DNA from 2 places in the Ruegeria sp. CDSC085 genome. Region 2 is predicted to be linked to the other one. Evidence: riboswitches for the same ligand, from Rfam matches in the RefSeq annotation. Region 2 holds a riboswitch; the other holds the start of a gene.
The links. Region 2 has a riboswitch for cobalamin ahead of AC2FJB_RS19670 (hypothetical protein). Riboswitches for the same ligand answer to the same signal wherever they lie in the genome.
Positions count from the first base shown of each region.

Region 1: it holds a riboswitch for cobalamin, as region 2 does, so the genes downstream of both, AC2FJB_RS19240 (DUF1636 family protein) here and AC2FJB_RS19670 (hypothetical protein) in region 2, are expected to answer to the same signal.

Region 1 covers NZ_JBXWNR010000018.1:61,683-69,510, reverse strand. Annotated here, with positions in the region: gene AC2FJB_RS19245 (SLC13 family permease) at 534-2,390, shown strand; cobalamin riboswitch at 2,617-2,823, shown strand; gene AC2FJB_RS19240 (DUF1636 family protein) at 2,916-3,290, shown strand; gene cobW (cobalamin biosynthesis protein CobW) at 3,292-4,347, shown strand; gene cobN (cobaltochelatase subunit CobN) at 4,353-7,646, shown strand; gene AC2FJB_RS19225 (ferredoxin-like domain-containing protein) at 7,643-7,828, shown strand, end outside.
Region 2 covers NZ_JBXWNR010000020.1:5,467-13,294, forward strand. Annotated here, with positions in the region: gene AC2FJB_RS19635 (hypothetical protein) at 1-162, opposite strand, end outside; gene AC2FJB_RS19640 (histidine phosphatase family protein) at 300-863, opposite strand; gene recR (recombination mediator RecR) at 943-1,536, opposite strand; gene AC2FJB_RS19650 (YbaB/EbfC family nucleoid-associated protein) at 1,601-1,954, opposite strand; gene AC2FJB_RS19655 (TauD/TfdA family dioxygenase) at 2,184-2,468, opposite strand; gene AC2FJB_RS19660 (DNA polymerase III subunit gamma/tau) at 3,053-4,816, opposite strand; gene AC2FJB_RS19665 (protein-tyrosine phosphatase family protein) at 4,988-5,500, shown strand; gene AC2FJB_RS19670 (hypothetical protein) at 5,492-5,899, opposite strand; cobalamin riboswitch at 5,991-6,211, opposite strand; gene AC2FJB_RS19675 (alpha/beta hydrolase family protein) at 6,282-7,202, shown strand; gene rsgA (ribosome small subunit-dependent GTPase A) at 7,242-7,828, opposite strand, start outside.

The DNA.
Region 1 (7,828 bases), on a different contig from region 2:
TGAACAACGCGGGCATACAGTTAGGGGTAAATTGTGTACGGCGTTAATTGCACTTTGGATCAAAATTCCCCGCGCCGCCCTAATCTGGGATGGTAGGCAACGCGGGGACTTAGTCTGGTCATGGGACTGCCCAGACTAAATGGGGCAAGTGTGTTACGGGTCGTGTCGCTTGTTGGATCAAACTGTTGCAATTTGCGTTCACCTGCATTTGAGGGCGCTGTTCAACCAGCCAGTTCTAAGTTTTCCAACAGAACTTTTGCCAGCATTCCGTTTGTGTTGAACCGTCGGACCCATGCATACCGCCCGCTTAAACGTTCGACGCGCTGAACCGCGTGCGGGACACCACGACCACAGGGTTTGGTGTTCGTCAAACGAGGTTTTTACCACTACTCAAACCGCCATTCTTAGAGAAATATTATGTCTCGAAGTGAGTGAAAAACGAAACTTCATGACAAGGCGAGAAGGATGAACTAGGAATCTAACAAAGAAAAAGTTCTGGACGTATTGTGGAACACATTGCCTTTACCTTTGAGATGGGGGTCGTTTGTACCCTTCTGGCTTTCACCGTTTTTTTGTTCGTCTCCGAGATCATCAGGATCGACCTTTCCGCCATATTGGTTCTGGTTCTCATAGGCTTGCTCAGCTACGCGCCCGGGCTGGGAAATCTGGCGGATGTAACCCTTCTGTTCGACGGCTTCGCATCCAATGCCGTCATCTCGATCATTGCGGTAATGATCGTCGGTGCTGGTCTGGACAAGACGGGGATCATGAACAAGGTTGCTGCCGTTATCCTCAAATATGGTGGCAAATCGGAAGGCAGGGTTGTTCCAATCATCTCAGGAACCGTTGGCGTCATTTCTTCGTTCATGCAGAATGTCGGCGCCGCTGCTCTGTTTCTTCCCGTTGTCAGCCGTATTTCTTCGCGGTCAGGTATACCGCTGTCACGACTGCTGATGCCGATGGGATTCTGCGCCATTTTGGGTGGCACAATGACGATGGTCGGGTCGTCTCCACTTATCCTGCTGAACGATCTGATCTTGACGGCAAATGACAGTTTGCCGGCCTCTCAGAAAATGGAGCCCTTCAGCCTGTTCTCGGTCACACCGATCGGTGCAGTTCTGATTCTGACGGGAATTGGTTACTTTTTGCTGTTGGGACGCTGGGTTTTGCCCGTGGCTGAAGGGCCTGACAATACGGGCACCGGACAAGGGACAAAGGAATACCTGCAAAGGGTCTATGGCCTCAAAGCCGACGTGTTCGAAGTCGTAGTGCCCGAGGACAGCCCCTTGGTCGGAGAGATTCTGGCCGACATCAACCACGAAAACCACCTGTACATCATTTCCACCTTCTATCGCGGCAAAACCTCGATGGTTCAGGTTTTGACAGCCGAAATTGCGGCCCCGTGTCGGCTGGCCATCGTCGGCCGCCGTTGGGAGGTCGAGACGTTCGCCAAGAAATACGGGCTTACCGTTCTTCCGGATTTGGACATTTTTGTCGAAGAGTTCGCCCCCACCAATGCAGGCGTGGCCGAGGTGGTCGTCACGCCAGACAGCAAGCTGATCGGCAAATGCCCCCGCGAGCTTTTGTTCCGCAAGACCTATGGCATGTCGCTGCTGGCCATTCACCGCGGCGAAGAGACGCTGAGCCATGTCGAGACCGAGGATCACGAATCCACTCAGATCGGGCTCGAAAAGTTTCAGGCCGGTGACATGCTCGTGGCGCATACCAGATGGGACAACCTGATGCGGATCAAGCGCGACCCGGACTTCGTCGTTGTGACAACGGACTTCCCCCAGGACGAACTGAGGCCGCAAAAAGTCGGCTGGGCCCTGGCATTTTTCGCCATTTCGCTGTCATTGATCCTGTTCACGGACGTCCGGCTTTCGCTCTGCCTTCTTACCGGAGCGGTAGGCATGATGTTGACCCGTGTGCTCAGCGTGGATGAGGCATACCGCGCGGTCGGGTGGAACACCGTATTCCTGCTCGCCTGCCTCATACCTTTGGGACAAGCTGTACAGAACACAGGCACGGCTGCGTGGATCGCCCAGCAGATCATGATAATTCTGGACGGCTGGCCGCTCTGGTCGCTGCAAACCGGAATCGCTGTTCTGGCGACTGCTTTTTCTCTGGTCATGTCAAATGTCGGGGCCACTGTCCTGCTGGTGCCTTTGGCGATATCGATTGCGATAGCGGCTGGTGGGAATCCATCGGTTTTTGCACTGACCGTCGCCATTTCCACATCGAACAGCTTCATCATCCCAACCCATCAGGTAAACGCATTGATTATGGGTCCGGCAGGATACAAGGTGATGGATTTCGTGCGTTCCGGCGGGATCATGACTGTGCTGTTTCTGGTCGTTTCGCTGCTCATGATCAACGTCATCTATTAGCGCGAGAGGATCCGGGGTGTTCGGCGGTCTTTTCCCATCATCGGGACAGGTTCTGTCGAGGCATCAGCTCAACACAGTGTACGACCCTTGTAGAGATACCGTTCGTCGCCGGGCCCATCTCAGGCTGAACCCCGGACGACATGCCGCCCATCGACGCCCACAGGTCGCTTTCTACTCCTCCGCATCATTGTTACGCGCGACTCGCTTGACAAGCAGGCCAGCGGTGCCGCATGTCCCTTTCGTTGGTGTCGGTGACAGCCGATGAAAAGGGAATGCGTCAACGGTCATGCCGCCAAACGCAGCCGCCCCCGCGACCGTGAACGGAGAGGATGCCCAATGCCACTGGCCCAAAGGCCGGGAAGGCGGGACATCCGACAGAGGCCCTCCTCTGGCATCCGCAAGCCGGGAGACCTGCCAACAACCGAAGTTGAAACCGGGCGGGGTGTTCCGGTGTCGGGTCCGTGACCAATCGTGGCCCGCATGAAACCCCGTCCCCCGCGAAGAGGATTTGGGGGGATGAGAGACATGACCGAGACCACACCAGTCGAGTTGCTGGTCTGTACCACCTGCCGTCGCGGCCTGCCTGTCGAAGATGACGCGCAACGCCCGGGCGCTTTGTTGCACAAGGCCCTGGAACAGGCTGACCTGCCCGACGGTGTCACCCTGAAAGCCGTAGAATGCTTGTCAAACTGCGATCAAGGTTGTTCGATCGTATTGCGCGGCGGGCCGGGCCGCTGGACCTTCGTCTATGAAAACCTGAGCGAAACAGATCATGTCGACGTCATTGTCGACGGTGCGACCAAGTATCTGGCCACTGAAGATGGTTTGGTGAAATGGCGCGAACGCCCCGAACATTTCCGAAAAAACTGTGCCTCGCGCATTCCCCCGATTGGAGCCTGACATGTCGAACCTCGAAAAACTCCCCGTTACAGTGATCACCGGCTTTCTGGGCTCGGGCAAGACCACGTTGGTGCGTCACCTGATGCAGAACCCGCAGGGCAAGCGCCTTGCTGTCGTGGTCAACGAGTTCGGCGATGTAGGCGTCGATGGCGACATCCTGAAATCCTGCGCCATTCCCGATTGCCCGGCGGAAAACATCATGGAACTGGCCAATGGCTGCATCTGCTGCACCGTGGCAGATGATTTCATTCCCACCATCGAGGCCCTGATGGCTCTGGAACCGCGCCCGGATCACATTCTTATCGAAACCTCGGGACTGGCGCTTCCCAAACCATTGCTGAAGGCGTTTGACTGGCCCGACATCCGCTCGAAAATCACCGTGGACGGCGTGATCGCCCTGGCCGATGCCGAGGCTGTAGCCGCCGGTCGCTTCGCGCCCAATGTCGAAGCGGTGGATGCCCAGCGCATGGCCGATGACTCGATCGATCACGAAACGCCCCTGTCCGAGGTGTTCGAGGATCAGATCTCCTGCGCCGACATCATCCTGCTGACCAAGCCCGACCTCGCCGGCCCTGAAGGCGTGGCAAAAGCACGCGAGATCATCGCCGCCGAGGCGCCGCGTCCCCTGCCCGTGGTCGAAGTGGCCGAAGGTGCGGTGGACGTTCGCGTTGTGTTGGGTTTGGAAGCCGCCGCCGAGGATGACATCGACGCCCGCCCTTCGCATCACGACGGCCACCATGATCACGAGCATGACGATTTCGAAAGCATCATCGTCGAGTTGCCCGAGCAAGCCGATCCGGCCCAACTGGTGGCCAAAATCGAACGCCTAGCCAATGAGCTGAACATCCTGCGGGTCAAAGGGTATGCCGCCGTTCAGGGAAAGCCCATGCGTCTGTTGGTACAAGCCGTGGGTGCGCGGGTACGTCACCAGTATGACCGTCCGTGGGAACCCGGCGAAGAACGCCGTTCGCGTCTGGTCGTCATCGCCGAGCATGACGATATCAAAGAGGCGGAAATCCGCGATATCCTCGTGGGTGTGCGTGAGGCTGCCGAGTAAGATCCATGCACGTCGTCTTCCGCGAAAGCCACGGACTCGAGGAAACCGAGACCCCGACCGATCTGGGCCAGAGCCCGGCAGAACTGGTAGTGCTGTCTTTCTCGGACAGCGACCTGGGTGCTTTCGCGGCGGGCTGGCATCGTGGTGGCGGACCGGATGGGCGAATGCCGACCCTGCGGCTGGCCAATCTGACAGCTTTGAAACACCCGCTGTCCGTTGACACCTATGTCGAGCAGACGCTCGAGGGCGCCAAGGGCATTCTGATCCGTCTGATCGGTGGCGTGCCCTACTGGTCCTACGGCCTGCAGCAGGTTCTGGCACTGGCGCAGGCCAAAGGCATCGCTCTGGCCGTCCTCCCAGCGGACGGGCGCGAGGATACGCGGTTGGATGACTATTCCACCTTGCCCGTCTCGACCCTGCGGCGGCTGGCGCATCTGTGCGATACCGGCGGCGAGGTCGCGGCACAGGCCGCACTGGCACAGATGGCTCTGGCGGCAGGGCTTTATGCCGGTCCGGTGATGGGCGCCAAGACCTTGCCCGAATGTGGCGCGTGGTGTCCGGATCGCGGCGTAATCCCGGTGGAAACCGCGTTCGAAGATAACGCTAAACGCATCCTCGTCACCTTCTACCGCGCTTACCTGACCTCAGCAGACACCGCCCCGATCGCCACCCTGATCCGCAGCCTGCGGGCCCGTGGATTCGAGGCGATGGGCCTGTTTGCCCCGTCGCTCAAGGCGCCTGTGGCCGCCGACTGGTTGCGGGAACAGGTTTTTGCGCTGAAACCATCGGCAATTGTCAATGCCACTGCCTTCTCGGGCAAAGGTGCGTCGGGAACATCGCCTCTGGACGCAGCAGATGTGCCTGTGTTTCAGGTCACTCTCGCCACCTCGCGCCGCAAAGCGTGGGCCGAAGCAGAACGCGGGCTGTCCCCCGCCGATCTGGCCATGCATGTGGTACTGCCCGAGGTGGATGGGCGGATCTCGGCGGGAGTCGCGTCTTTCAAGGAACCCGGCAAACGCGATCCTTATCTGGAATACGCGCGCTTTGCACATCGGCCCGAACCGGACCGGATCGAAGCGATCATCGACCGTGTCTCGGGCTGGCTTGCACTGAACGACAAACCCAAGGCAGATCAGATTCCCGCGCTGGTCCTGTCCACTTATCCCGGCAAAGACTGGCAGATGGCCCATGCGGTTGGCCTTGACGCGCTGGCCTCGGCCCAAGCGATGCTGTCCGATCTTCGCGAAGAAGGCTATAACATCGCGACTGGCGAGCCGATTGCCGACACTCTTCTGGACGCACGGATTTCGTGGGCGCTCGAGGATTATCTGGATGCGCTTGCGGATTTGCCCGAGACCCTGCGCACCGATCTGCACACCGCATGGGGCGCGCCCGAAGATGATCCGGCCTGTGCCGATGGGGTCTTCCATTTCACCGCACTGCGACGCGGTAAGGCGCTGGTCGCGCTGCAACCCGAACGCGGCACGCCCGAGCTGCGTGATGACGACTATCATGACCTCTCGCGCACCCCGCGCCACAGCTATGTCGCCTTCTATTTGTGGCTGCGCAAAGGGTTGGGCGTGAACGCGCTGATCCACATCGGGGCACATGGAACGCTGGAATGGTTGCCCGGAAAATCGGTCGCTTTGTCTGCTCATTGCTGGCCCGAGGCGCTGATCCGCGATCTGCCGGTGATTTATCCCTTTATCGTCAACGATCCCGGTGAAGCCGCGCAAGCCAAGCGCCGGATTGGAGCGGTCACGCTGGGCCACATCCCGCCCCCGATGAAGGAAAGCGGCACGCCGGATCGGATGGTGCGGCTTGAATCGCTGCTGGATGAGTTTTCGAACGCCGACGGGCTTGACCCCAAACGCCGTGACCGCTTGCAGGAAGACATCCGTGATGAAGCGCAGGCCATTGGCTTGGAAAGCGATCTCGGCCTTGATCAGGCAACCTGCACCGCCGAAGCGATCACACGTATCGACCGCTTTGTCTGTGACATCAAGGAAAGCCAGTTTGGCGACGGGCTGCACATCTTCGGGCGCGTGCCCGAGGTGACGGGCAATTTCGATCCGGCCCCGTCGGCCCACGCTGAACGCGACGCGCTGATCAAAGCGCTCGGGGGCAAACGGATCGATGCCGGGCCTTCGGGTTCACCCTATCGTGGTCGGTCAGATGTTCTGCCCACCGGGCGGAACCTTTACACCACTGACCCGCGGTCGGTTCCGACCCGTGCGGCCTATGCGCAGGGTGTGAAACTGGCCGAGGAACTGGTGCGACGCCATCTTCAGGTAGAAGGCGATTACCCAAAGGGGCTGATCGTCGATCTGTGGGGGTCAGCCACCATGCGCACGGCGGGCGAGGAATTTGCCATGGCCTTGCACCTGCTGGGCGTCAAACCCGTATGGGACAAAGGGTCCGAGCGGGTTTCCGGCATCGAGGTTCTGCCGATCACTGACCTGAGCCGCCCGCGCCTGGACGTGACCTTGCGGGTGTCGGGCCTGTTTCGGGATGTTTTCCCGACGCTGTCCGCTTTGTTTGGCCAAGCGGTTCGCGCATTGGCCGCGCGTGATGAGGCGGCGGACTGGAACCCCTATGCCGGGCAGGAGCCGGTGGCGCGGGTCTATGGACCTGCGCCCGGAAGCTATGGCGTCAACATGACCGAACTCTCCGAGGTGTATACCGACGAGGCCCGTGCACAGGCAGGTGAAGCGTGGCTTGAGGCCAGCTCTTTTGCATTGGAAGGCGAACACATATCGCAGGACAAGGACGGTATCACCCAACGCGTTGCAAATGCGGACAGCTTTGTCCACTTGCAGGACCTGACCGAAACCGATCTTCTTCTGGCCAACGATTATGCCACACACGAGGCGGGTTTTGCCGCCGCCAAGAAGATCGCCGGCGGAACCGCGCAGCTGTACCATCTGGACAACACAAATCCGGAAAATCCTCGTGCCCGCACCTTGCCTGAAGAAATCAGCCGTGTCGTCCATGCCCGCGCCGCCAATCCCGGCTGGATCGCCGGGATGCAACGCCATGGTTTCCGCGGAGCCGCTGAAATCGCAGCGACGCTGGATCATATGGCCTCATTCGCGCATTTGTCCGGCACGGTCGCACCACATCTATTTGACCTCTACCACGATGCCACGCTGGGCAACGCAGAGGTGGACGCGTTCCTGCAAGAGGCCAATCCCAAAGCTCGTCAGGCCATGCAGGACCGGTTCCGCGCGCTGCTGGAGGCCGGGCTTTGGAACACGCGCCGGAATTCCATCCGGGCCGATTTGGAGGAATTGAGATGAGTGCACCAATTGTTCAGGGCTGGTGCCCCGGCGCCCATCGTCCGATGATGTCCGGTGACGGTCTGGTCGTCAGGGTCAGGCCCCGGCTGGCGCGTCTGGACGCCGATCAGGCTCTGGGACTGTGCGATCTGGCGGACCGCTTTGGCAACGGCTCGATCGATTTGACCAATCGCGCCAATCTG
Region 2 (7,828 bases):
CACCGAGAGATCCTGATACACCGTCTGGATCAGGCACCCGTTGCCAAGTGCGGGGTCCATCATGATGTTCCAGCCTTCGACGTAGCCTTTGTCGATCAGCTCTTGTGAAAGGGCGGCGGTGGCAGAAAATGTAGCAAAAGCAAGCGCAAGAAGACGGGTCATGAGGAGTGCTCCAAAGTATTCGCTGAGTTTATCTATCCTTAGAGCAGTTTAGTGATCATCCAAAGTTGCTTTTTTGAACTATGGCTGTCCCGGTATTGAAAGCGAGGCAAACCTGAATTCGAGCCCAATCCATGAGCTCAGCTCAATATGGTTTCAATGCCGTTAGCAAGGTGAAACACGCACCCTTGTGTTCTCGGTAGCCGTAGCAGAGTGTCCAAATCCAGGCCCAACCAAAGCCCTCTCAGCACCAATGATGTAACGCCATGGGTTACGATGATCGCTGGCTCTACCTGTTCCTTCAGAAAAGAATCTACGCGACCGCAGATGTCATCCAAGTTCTCTCCGCCCGGGCTGCGAAAATACCAATGATAGCTTTCATAGGAACAGTCGATTTGCTCTCGGATGAAATCCCTCGTTGCACCTTCCCATTGTCCAAACGCGATTTCCATAAGCCGATCGTCATGTATCACCTCATGATGAGGTGAGGTTGCCAAACGCGCGGTGTGTTTAGCCCGTTCCTGTGGGCTGGCATAAACACGCGATGGTGCATCCGGGACTTGTTTGAGTATCTCGTTTTGTTTTCGAGCCTGAGACTTGCCATTTTCCGTCAACGGAGAATCCTTGCGCCCTTGGAACTTACCCTGATTGTTCCACTCGGTTTCGCCATGTCTCAGGACAAAAAGTTCTGGATACTTGCTCAAGATGCGTACCTCAATTTAATGCCCGAGGGGTGTTGTTCTTACTGGCGTAAAAATAGGGGTGCGGTTTGACAAAGCTGATTTAGATCTCTTTCCGCGCCCGCAGCGCCGCCGTAATCGTCCCGTCATCCAGATAATCCAGCTCTCCGCCGATCGGCACACCTTGGGCCAAAGAGGTCAGGCGCACCTGACCCTCCAGTTGGTCTGCAATGTAGTGGGCGGTTGTCTGGCCATCGACGGTCGCGTTGAGCGCCAAAATGACCTCGGTAATCCCTTCGGCCGTGACCCGGTCCCTGAGTCGGGGAATGCGCAGTTCGTCCGGGCCGACCCCGTCCAGCGCCGACAGCGTGCCACCCAGAACATGATAGCGGCCTTTGAAAACACCGGCGCGCTCCATCGCCCAGAGGTCGGCGACGTCTTCAACCACGCACAACTCTCCGGTCGCGCGGGCCTCGTTGTCGCAGATATCGCAGATGTCAGTAGTGCCCACGTTACCGCAATTCAGGCATTCCCGGGCGGTGATCGCGACCTGCTGCATGGCATCAGACAGGGGTGTCAGCAGCAGGGCACGTTTGCGGATCAGATGCAGAACGGCGCGGCGGGCCGAGCGTGGGCCGAGGCCCGGCAGCTTGGCCATCAGGTCGATCAGATTGTCTATATCGCTGTTGGAACTCAACCCGGGCGCTCCTGCAAAAGGGCCAGGCCCAGGTGCCCGGCCGATGATCCGTCAGGAGGGTGTATCAGAACGGCAGCTTGATGTCTGCGGGCAGGCCCATGCTTTCGGTCAGTTTTGCCATCTCGGCCTGCGAGCGTTCGGTGGCCTTGGTCTGCGCGTCTTTGATGGCGGCCAGGATCAGATCTTCGACCACTTCCTTGTCGTCACCGTTGAAGATGGACGGATCGATATCCAGACCTTTGAGTTCACCCTTGGCGGTCGCAGTTGCCTTGACCAGGCCAGCACCGGATTCACCGACAACCATCATGTTGTTCAGCTCTTCCTGCATCTCGGTCATCTTGGATTGCAAGTCCTGTGCGGATTTCATCATCTTGGCCATGTCGCCCAGACCGCCAAGCCCGCCGAGTCCTTTCAGCATAGTATTCTCCTGTGTCTCCGTTTGCGCTCTAGATACGGGCAGCGGCCACATCGCACAAGGGTTGTCCCGCCCGTCGTCAAGGTCTTTGGCAAGGCCGCTCAGGGGTATCGGCGCAGCCGATAGACCGTGGCGGGCGCGGGAGGGTTGGTTCTTAGTTTTCTCGAACGCGGTTTGAACCTTCGGCGTCGCTGACAGAGCAGCAAATGGATTTCAGGGTTCCTGGGTGGTATTAGTTCCAGAGACGGCCGCGATGCATCGTGGCGCGTTCGTCCCAGATGAGAACGTCGCCGACTGACCGCTTGTGGGAATAGACTTGTTCGGGCTGCGTGCAGAACGTGATTGCGTTGTCCAGCAGGGTCTGACCTTCATGATGCCCTATCCCTTCGATAGCAAAGGCATGCGAAGCGATGAATACAGGATTTGGCCAGATCGCGCGCCATTGGCAATCCTGCCATCTGGTTATTTTTGACAGTTCGGCCAGATCGGCTGAAATCTTTGATCGGGAATGAGACAACCGGTGCCAGATAATGGCATCCTTCAGTGTATTTTCAGTTGATCCGGCATATCTGCCCGCGCCGCTAGGGTCGATGCGAGCTCGGTCGGGTTACCCGACGGGAGCACGGCCTTGGCCGTCAGAATGTTGATCAGTGCAGGCGTCGGCAGGAACATACTGTCCGTGTGCCGCAACATATCACAACAAATTTGCCTGCAAATCCAGCAAGCGCAGATCGTCCTTTGAGCAAAGGCTGTCTTTTGTTTTCTAGGTCAGTTCGGAAATCTGAAATTCAAAGTCGTGTGCCGCCGCCACGGCTCTTCTATTCTCCAACGGCCAAACAGTTCGGCGATGCGAACATGGTATGTATCCGGGATTGATTGTTTGGGAAACAGCAACGCTGAGTGGGTTTCGAACGCCTGCCGAGTGTCAGGATACAAGGTATCACCTGCAACTTCGCGCAGGTCGATGTCGTGAACAATCAATTCGAAAATTGGATGCAGTGGTGACGCTCGCATGAAATCCCTCGCTCACGTTGTGGAACGGTGTAATCACGGGAAGAGTCGATGAGTATCACTTGTGACACGAGATGACGGGTTGCAAGGTCAGTCTTCCTCGAACGGGTCCCACTCGTCTTCAACTTCGGGAAGAGCTTCGGTCTCGACCTTGGCGGCGCGTTGTTCCGGCGTCTCGATATTGGTGATTCTCGCCTTGGGGAATTGCGCCAGCACAGCCTGAACCAAAAGGTGTTGTTCAGCCTCGGATTTCAGTGCCAGCTCGGCCTCGTCCCGTACTTCCCCAATTGTGGGTGCATCCCCATCCGAGACAATCGAGACCGCCCACCGGTTTCCTGTCCAGCGTTGCAAGGCAGAGCCCAGCCGTGGAGCCAGATCCGCCGGTGCTTGAGCGGCGGGTGTGAATTCGATTCGTCCGGGCTGATAGGACACGAGGCGCACGCCGTTTTCCACCTCAACCAGCAACTTCACGTCGCGATTGGTTCGGATCAGTTCGACCACGTGGTCGAAGGTCGGGTACCGCGCAAGGGCCGTTTGAGCATCCTGCGCCAGAGCTGCAACCGGCGCACCACCGGCACCGCGAGGGGGCGACGCGTAGGCAGGCGGATGGGCCGCGCCAGCTTGCGTTGGAACCGCACCCTGTCTGGCTATGGGCACGCCGCCGTTGGGCCCGCCCTGCGGCGGTGGCGGGTTATCCTGCAATCGCTTGATCAGCTCTTCGGGGCTGGGCAAATCAGCCACATGAGTCAGGCGGATAACGGCCATTTCAGCGGCCATCATCGCGTTGGGGGCAGCGGAGACTTCCTCGAGCGCCTTCAGCAGCATTTGCCACATCCGGGTCAGGACCCGCATCGGCAGAGCCTCGGCCATGAGTTGGCCCCGGGTCCGTTCGTCCGGAGAAACTGTCGGGTCCTGGGCCGCGTCAGGTGTGATCTTTACGACGGACACCCAGTGCGTGATCTCGGCCAGGTCGCGCAGCACCGCCAGCGGGTCCGCGCCTTCGGCGTATTGCCCGCTCAACTCGGTAAGTGCGCCCGCGGCGTCGCCGTGCAGGATCATATCCATAAGGTCCAGAACGCGGCCACGGTCCGCCAGTCCAAGCATTGCACGGACCTGATCGGCGGTCGTCTCGCCAGCCCCGTGCGATATCGCCTGATCCAGCAACGAGGTCGCGTCCCGGGCCGATCCTTCCGCTGCTCGGGTGATCAGTGCCAGCGCGTCTTCGGCAATCTGGGCGCTTTCCGCTTCGGCGATCTTGCTCAGAAGGCCAATCATGTCTTCGGGTTCAATCCGGCGCAGGTCGAAGCGCTGGCATCGGGACAGTACTGTGACAGGCACTTTGCGGATTTCAGTGGTCGCGAAGATGAACTTCACGTGCGCGGGCGGTTCTTCCAGCGTCTTGAGCAGCGCGTTGAAAGCACTGGTCGAGAGCATGTGAACCTCGTCGATGATATAAATCTTGTAACGTGCGCTGGCGGCGCGATAGCGCACGCTGTCGATGATCTCGCGGATATCGTTGACGCCTGTGCGGCTGGCGGCGTCCATCTCCATCACGTCGACATGGCGACCTTCCATGATGGCGACACAGTGTTCGCACTGACCGCAGGGCTCGGTTGTGGGGCCACCGGTTCCGTCCGGACCGATGCAATTCATGCCCTTGGCGATGATCCTCGCGGTCGTGGTTTTGCCGGTGCCGCGAATGCCGGTCATGATGAAGGCCTGCGCGATCCGATCGGCCGCGAACGCGTTTTTCAGGGTGCGCACCATGGCATCCTGACCCACCAGATCGGCAAAGGTTTCCGGGCGGTATTTGCGGGCGAGAACCTGATAGGCGGGGCTGGAGCTGTCTGTCATGTCTTCTCGTTGGGATTCGGTGCTTGGGCACAGCGTAGTGGCCACCGCTGCCCGCGTCCACAGCGTGGTGTCATGATTTTTGATTTAGAAACGAGTCGCTTTCGCACTAAACTGCGTTAGCAAATTTAATGACTCATTGTTGTAAAGAGTTCTTTGGGGAGGACACGTTTCATGTCGCAGCTGGTGATCTACGCCCTGCAAGTCGGAGGCGGAACGCTTGCACTGACCTCGATGCCCGGACGTGGCGGGGATTATTTCAGCGATCTGGATACGATCGCAGCCTGGCAGCCGGGGCTTGTTGTATCGATGACAACGGATGTCGAGATGCTTCAGGATGGCGCGAAGGATTTCGGCAGCGACATTCAAAGCCGCGCCAGCCGATGGGTTCACCTTCCGATCGAAGATTTCGGAGCGCCGACACAGGCGATTCAGGACGCGTGGCCGTCTGTCAGCGCCGCAGCCCGGCACGCGCTGTCAGGTGGAGGTCGCGTTTTGGTGCACTGCCGTGGGGGCTGTGGCAGGTCAGGTATGGTTGTTCTGCGGCTGATGGTCGAATGCGGCGAACGCGCGGACACAGCGCTGGAACGATTGCGGGCGGTACGTCCTTGCGCTGTCGAAACGGATGCGCAACTGGCCTGGGCCTCTCGGCGTGCCCAGGCACGGGTCAGTCTGGAATCAGATTGACATCTGCGCGGGCCCGCAAACGGGTTTTCGAGGCCGGATCGTGGAAACCTGGATCATCGCGCAGGGTGGGTTTTTTACGACGCCGGATGGCATCGCACTGAACGTGTTTCCGAAGATCAAGTCGGCATAGCCGTTCAGGGGCTCAATTGCGGCTTCGGGCTGCGTCCCGCAAAAGATACGAATGCTCTCTGATCGCGCGCGGAAAATTGCATGGCATCCTTCGGCGCAATGCGACAGCTCACTGCTGCCCTCAACCTCCAAATCGTCACTTGTGGCCAAGGTCGCCTGCGTCACGGCTTCGGATATCGAGCGCGCCAGCCGCGCCAAAGCGGGGCAGGTTTTGCCCGTCCGCTGACATACTGTTGCACTGTATTCACGCGTTTTTGTCTTCCAGATCATCCTGCGCCCTCCGCGCGTGGCGGACAGGATATTTGGGACAGGTGGGACAGCGTGATGCCGTCAGGACCTGCCCGGACACCCCGCCCGAGTTTCGGTTTCGTTTCCGATGGCAGGTCTCCTGACTTGCGGGTCATTGCTTTGCCGACCTTCCCGGCCATTGGGCCAGTGGTGTTTTGGCATCGCTTACCGCTTACAGTTGCGGGGGCAGTCGCGGATTTGGTTGTTGCCTGTATGACCAGACATTACCGCACCGTGTTCCCTTTTCATCCCGACCCTTTGTGGAGGCCGGAAACCATCACACAACCGCTAGCGTTTGAGCACGCACCGAGTCAAGCCGATCTTTTGACCGGACGCTTGGTCATGCTGGATACGATGTTGGTTCATGCATAGTGTCGAGGGTGTTGAGGTTCGGAAGCCGGATTTACCAAGCGAAAAGCCAGAGATCATGTTGGATACAGAGCAAACGGTATTGACCGAGGAGTTTCGGTTTCCGTCCGGGCAGAAAACGCTGTCCGCCCGATTGTATAGCCCGGTAACTTCGCCCGAAATCGTCGTCGTGCTGAACAGTGCAACGGGTGTGCCGCGTGATTATTACCGCCATTTCGCACGATGGCTTGCCGCTGAGAAGGGCATGGCCTGCCTGACCTATGACTATAGGGATTATGGGTATTCTTTAACGGGCCGCCTGAAAGATTCGCGTGCGACCATGGCGGATTGGGCCTTGATCGACATGCCCGCGGCACGGGCGGAAATGCGTCGGCGATTCCCGAATGCGAAACACTGGACCATCGGCCATTCCGTCGGCGCGATGTTGGGGCCAGTACAACCGGATATCGATCTGATTGACCGGATGATCTGTGTGTGTTCGGGGCTTGTGACCCTAAGCGACCATCCGTGGCCCTATCGGGGTTTGGCAGGGTTGTTCTGGTACGGCCATGCCCCGCTTTTGGCCCGAGCACTTGGCTACCTTCCCGGAAAGGCGATCGGGTTTGGCTCGGACCTGCCGGCATCGGTCTATTGGCAGTGGCGCAAATGGTGTACAGCGCCGTTAAGCTATGTACCTGAAATCGGGCGTGACTTACCTGCGGCGCACTGGGAGGAAACTGGAGTGCCCGTGGATTTGTTTGCATTCGAGGACGACCAGATGGTGCCGCCGGAAGCGGTTTGGCGGCTTGCGGATCTTTACGGCCCCGATGCCAACCGTCACCTGCTGAGCCCCGCCGATTTCGGGTTGCCTGAGGTTGGTCATATCGGAGCATTTGCCCGGCGCAACGCAGCGGTTTGGCCGCGACTGATCGCTTGACCAGACGCGGCGCAGGACGGGCCGGGCACCGTCCAACGATCACCGGTTGCGAAGTTTCTTTTCCTTCATGACGCCACGGACCATCTTACCGAACGCTTTGTCCCGCGCGCGGGACTGTGCGACTGTTTCAGAGTTGCGCCGATCTTCGCGCCGAAGCTTGCGCCACCGGTCCAGTCTCACCGGATCAAGCGTGCCGTGACTGATCGCCTTTTGCACGGCACATCCGGGCTCGGAGTTGTGCTGGCAATCCGCAAAACGGCAGTCCCGGCTCAACTCGGCAAGGTCCGAGAAAACTTCGTCGATCCCGTCCTGAGCGTCCAGCAGGCGCAACGCGCGCATTCCGGGTGTATCGATCAACCAGCCGCCGTTGCGCATCCGGTGCAGTGCGCGTGCGGTCGTTGTGTGCCGGCCCCGCGCGTCATCCTCGCGAATGCCCGAGGTGGTGAGATCCTGACCGGTCATGGAATTGGCAAGTGTCGTCTTGCCAACGCCCGACGAGCCAACCAGCGCTCCGGTTTGGCTTTTGGAGCACCAGGACAGAACCTTTTCAACTTCTGCAGGGTCCAGCGCGTTGATCGCCAGAACCGTCAAGAACGGGTCCAGTGATTGCACCTGCCCCGAGAAAC